2 regions of the Sedimentibacter sp. MB31-C6 genome follow, and region 2 is predicted to be linked to the other one. Evidence: a T-box and tRNA genes for the amino acid it is inferred to sense, from the RefSeq annotation. Region 2 holds a T-box; the other holds one or more tRNA genes.
What was found. The T-box of region 2 lies ahead of pheS (phenylalanine--tRNA ligase subunit alpha). A T-box ahead of a tRNA ligase gene usually reads a tRNA of that ligase, here a tRNA-Phe.
Positions count from the first base shown of each region.

Region 1 (2,391 bases), 200 kb from region 2:
CGAATCTCGTTTTCCGCTCCATATGCGGGTGTAGCTCAGTGGTAGAGCCCCAGCCTTCCAAGCTGGTTGCGAGGGTTCGATCCCCTTCACCCGCTCCAATAATTACATTGCGCACTCATAGCTCAGTAGGATAGAGCAACGGACTTCTAATCCGTGTGCCGGGGGTTCGAATCCTCCTGGGTGCACCATTATTGGGGTATCGCCAAGCGGTAAGGCACCAGACTCTGACTCTGGCATTCGTGGGTTCAAATCCTTCTACCCCAGCCATATAGTAGTCATTAATTAATTTAAAATTCATTGGGATGTCGCCAAGTGGTAAGGCACTAGACTTTGACTCTAGCATTCGTAGGTTCGAATCCTGCCATCCCAGCCATTTAATTTTTAGTATTTTGATCCATTAGCTCAGCAGGCAGAGCACTTGACTTTTAATCAAGGTGTCCGGCGTTCGAATCGCCGATGGATCACTAATGGAGAGGTATCGAAGTGGTCATAACGAGGCGGTCTTGAAAACCGTTTGGGTGTAAGCCCGCGTGGGTTCGAATCCCACCCTCTCCGCCATTTTGGAGAAGTACTCAAGTGGCCGAAGAGGCTCCCCTGCTAAGGGAGTAGGTCTGATAAGGACGCGAGGGTTCAAATCCCTCCTTCTCCGTCATTTTAATCTTTAGGGCAACTCTATAGGAGTGTAGTTAACAGATAGAATGTCACTTTCTAAATATGTTTATTATGCATGAAAAATAGGGGATTGGTCAAGTGGCATGACAGTGGTCTCCAAAACCATTAGTGGGGGTTCGATTCCCTCATCCCCTGCCATTTTAGCAGGTGTAATTTATTAGCGGGGCGTAGCGCAGTTTGGTAGCGCATCTGGTTTGGGACCAGAGGGCCGCGGGTTCAAATCCTGCCGCCCCGACCATATTTAATAGGGGCTTATAGCTCAGGTGGTTAGAGCGCACGCCTGATAAGCGTGAGGTCGATGGTTCGAGTCCATCTAAGCCCACCACTAGAAATTAATTTTCTAGGGCCTTTAGCTCAGTTGGTTAGAGCGCCCGGCTCATAACCGGTAGGTCCAAGGTTCGAATCCTTGAAGGCCCACTGCATGCCCAGATAGCTCAGTCGGTAGAGCAGAAGACTGAAAATCTTCGTGTCCGTGGTTCGATTCCGCGTTTGGGCACCATACTAAAAAACTTATATTCTTTGAATATAAGTTTTTTTATTATATAGGAAAGTTCTCCTTTCCTATATAATAAAAAACGAGGATTGCAAAGGACGGAACGTCCTTGCCGTTAAGGGGGGTGCTCAGTAAAAATGCTTTAATAAAGCATTTTTACGCCGAAGGGGGACATAGGTCCCCCTAGCGGCGTTGCGAAGCAACTCTTTTTATATCCTTAGATTACATACATTATAGAAAATTATATTGATTAAATAAAATTAGAATAATGAATCAAGAATTTTTTTTGTGATATTTATTATATTTTGAGTATAGAATTTATCATTGATTTTTATTGGTATGAGATTATTTTTTATTCCTTTTATAGCAGTATATGTATTTATGTTAAAATCATTATTATCTATATAATAAAATTCCTTGACTTTCTCATCTTTGTAAAAGCCTACCGATATTTGAATATCTAATATCTGATCTTGTGAGTTCAATTTTAAATCAAAATTCAAAGAAGGATGTATATAATCAGCTTTAAATTTAGATATTATATAGAATTTGCCATACAATGTATTTTTTTTAATACTAAAATCTGTATAATTGATTTTCACAATTAAACCATTATAAAATAATGTTTCATCATATAAGCTAAATATATTATTAAATAACATACTGAGATTGTAAACATCTTTATAATTATGCTGAAGTATTAAAAAAGAAAATTCTTTTTTAGGATCTATTTTATACGCTTCATATAAAACTGTTACATCTTGTCCAGAAATGGCATCCTCTCTTTTTATATTAAAATATCTTTCTACAGTTTTTAACTTAAGATTTTCTATTTGAATTTTATTTCTAACATGACGCATATCATTATATAAATCAATTTTAATATATTTATTAAAATCAAAAGTGATTTCATTTTGTAAGTATTTGCCAATTAAAAAGGGAATATCAAAGCTGTTTCCATTATAAGTAATAACAAAATTTTTGTCATTTATTAAATCTTTTAAATATTTAAGTATTTCTTTTTCATCAGTTTTGTTTTCACAGAATAGTTGATATATTTTAAAATTATTATCAATGTATAACATTACCGTTATTGAAATTATCATTGAAAATTTGCGAGAAAGTCCTGTTGTTTCAATATCTAAAAAAAAAGAATCTTTAAGTAATTTATTTATATAAAGATTATCAGATAAGTTGTTGTTTATCTTGTTACAATTTACTATCAT
Region 1 is NZ_CP142396.1:2,729,775-2,732,165, forward strand. It holds tRNA gene U8307_RS13105 (tRNA-Gly) at 1-21, shown strand, start outside; tRNA gene U8307_RS13110 (tRNA-Gly) at 25-98, shown strand; tRNA gene U8307_RS13115 (tRNA-Arg) at 112-188, shown strand; tRNA gene U8307_RS13120 (tRNA-Gln) at 193-267, shown strand; tRNA gene U8307_RS13125 (tRNA-Gln) at 299-373, shown strand; tRNA gene U8307_RS13130 (tRNA-Lys) at 392-464, shown strand; tRNA gene U8307_RS13135 (tRNA-Ser) at 470-558, shown strand; tRNA gene U8307_RS13140 (tRNA-Ser) at 563-649, shown strand; tRNA gene U8307_RS13145 (tRNA-Trp) at 737-810, shown strand; tRNA gene U8307_RS13150 (tRNA-Pro) at 834-910, shown strand; tRNA gene U8307_RS13155 (tRNA-Ile) at 921-997, shown strand; tRNA gene U8307_RS13160 (tRNA-Ile) at 1,016-1,089, shown strand; tRNA gene U8307_RS13165 (tRNA-Phe) at 1,096-1,171, shown strand; gene U8307_RS13170 (ribonuclease H-like domain-containing protein) at 1,426-2,391, opposite strand.
Region 1: it encodes a tRNA-Phe, which carries the amino acid that the T-box ahead of pheS (phenylalanine--tRNA ligase subunit alpha) is inferred to sense. The anticodon was not compared.

Region 2 (2,391 bases):
GTACAGGCTCTCCTTCATTTATATCTATTTTAGTGACTACTAGCTTATCCGCATTAGGATGTTTTACTATCTCTAAAATTTTACCTGTAACAACATTCTCTACTTTCTTTTCATAATCTATAACAGCGTCAACATGAGACCCCGTAAGTGTTAATTTATCTGCTAAAGTTTTATTATCAGTATTTATATCAACATATTGACTCATCCATTTAATAGGTACTAACATTCTACACGCCTCCTTAAAATTGTTTTAAAAATCTTACATCATTTTCAAATAACAGTCTAATATTAGGTATCCCGTATTTTACCATAGCCACTCTATCAATCCCCATGCCAAATGCATATCCTGAATAAACTTCTGGATCTATGCCACAGTTTCGAAGTACATTTGGATGTGTCATACCACAACCAAGCAATTCCATGCTCCAACCTGTTCCATTGCAGGCAGGACAACCCTTACCCATACATATTGGACATGATACATCAACCTCTGCACTCGGTTCAGTAAATGGAAAGTTATGGGGTCTAAACCGAGTTTTCATTTCACTTCCAAATAATTCTTTTACAAATTGATCTATAGAATCCTTTAAATTAGCCATCGTTACACCTTTATCAACAACTAAGCATTCCATTTGATGAAACATCGGTGAATGTGTATCATCAACATCATCAAAACGAAAAGTTCTTCCTGTAGAAACCATTCTAATAGGTAATTTTCCTTCCTTCATTGCTCTTATTTCAACTGGTGAAGTATGAGTTCTTAATACTAAATCCTCTGAGATATAAAAAGTATCGGATTTATCTCTTGATGGATGGTCATAAGGTGCATTTAAATCATCGAAATTATTGCTTACTGTTTCTATTTCAGGTCCATCAACTACATCATATCCCATACGCATAAATAAACTTTCAAGTTCTTCTTTGACTTGCATTAGAGGATGTCTTCTTCCAATTTCAGGTAAAATGCCAGGCATTGTAATATCCAATGACTCAGATTTCAATTTAGCTTCTGCTACTTTTGTATCTAATTTACCTTTTATTTCTTTTATTTCATTTTCAATTATAGCTCTTACTTCATTTGCTAACTTCCCCATTTCAGGTCTTTCTTCTTCAGATAAACTACCCATTGATCTTAGTATTTGAGTCAATTCACCTTTTTTCCCTAAATATTGAACCCTTATTTTTTCAATATCAGCATTTTCAATACATTCTTTTAATTGATTTAATGCTTCTGTCTTTAACTTTAAAAGTTGTTCTTTCATATATATACTCCTTTCAATAAATCATATAATAACAAAGGACCTCGCCTCTAAAGAGGCGAAGTCCGCGGTACCACTCTTGTTTGCCTTCAAAAATTACATAGTTATATTATTTGAATGCCTTGAATTTTTATAACGGTCTATCCGTACAGAACTACTAATTTCATTCTGTAAGCTCAAAAGTGAAATTTCAACATAATTATTTAAAACCATTTTCAGCCAAGATGATTTTTCTCTTAAAAACATACTCTTATGTCTACTTTGCTTTTTCATTGCATTATTATTAAATTTGATATTATTTTATATTTTAGTTACATCATAAATAATTGCCTCATAATATTCTACATGAAATGTTTAATAAATTATTTTGATTATATCAAAAATACAACAAACTTACAATAGTTTTTTTCTTATTTCATAAATAGAGATTCCTGCTGCAATTGAAGCATTTAGAGATTCAGATCTTCCAGTCATTTTTATTGAAATACAAATATTGGATTCATCTATTATTTCCTGAGAAATACCCTGCCCTTCATTACCAATTACTATACATATTTTATCAGAATTATCGATACTTTCAAAGGAATAAGCTGAGTCAACAACTGTGGAAATTATCTTAAACCCTTCATGTTTCATATAACTAATTATTTCTATGTCACTTTCAATATATATTATAGGTACTCTAAACATAGCACCAGCTGTTGCTCTAACAACTTTTGGATTGTATGCATCAACACAGCCTTTATTTAATATTATAGCTGTAGGCCCAAAGGCATCTGCAGTTCTTATAATAGTTCCTAAATTCCCCGGATCTTGTATGCGGTCACACATTATAACAAATTTACAATTATCTAAAATCTCTTTCTTGGTGTATTTGTTTTTTCTTACTACAGCCAATATTCCTTGTGAATTAATAGTTTCTGAAATACCACTAAATATATTATCTTCACAAAAAAAATATTCTATTTTTTGTTTTATTAACATATTTAAAAGATTCTTTATCTCTTCTTTTTCAGATGAATTTTCATTTAATAAGACAAATCTTACTTCTGAGCACTCGTTTATAGCTTCTTTTATAAATTTTATACCTTCGACAATAAATGAACTCTCAGCTTCTCTATTTTTTTTTATA
Region 2 is NZ_CP142396.1:2,531,474-2,533,864, reverse strand. It holds gene pheT (phenylalanine--tRNA ligase subunit beta) at 1-226, opposite strand, end outside; gene pheS (phenylalanine--tRNA ligase subunit alpha) at 240-1,262, opposite strand; T-box leader at 1,311-1,541, opposite strand; gene U8307_RS11940 (TrmH family RNA methyltransferase) at 1,653-2,391, opposite strand, start outside.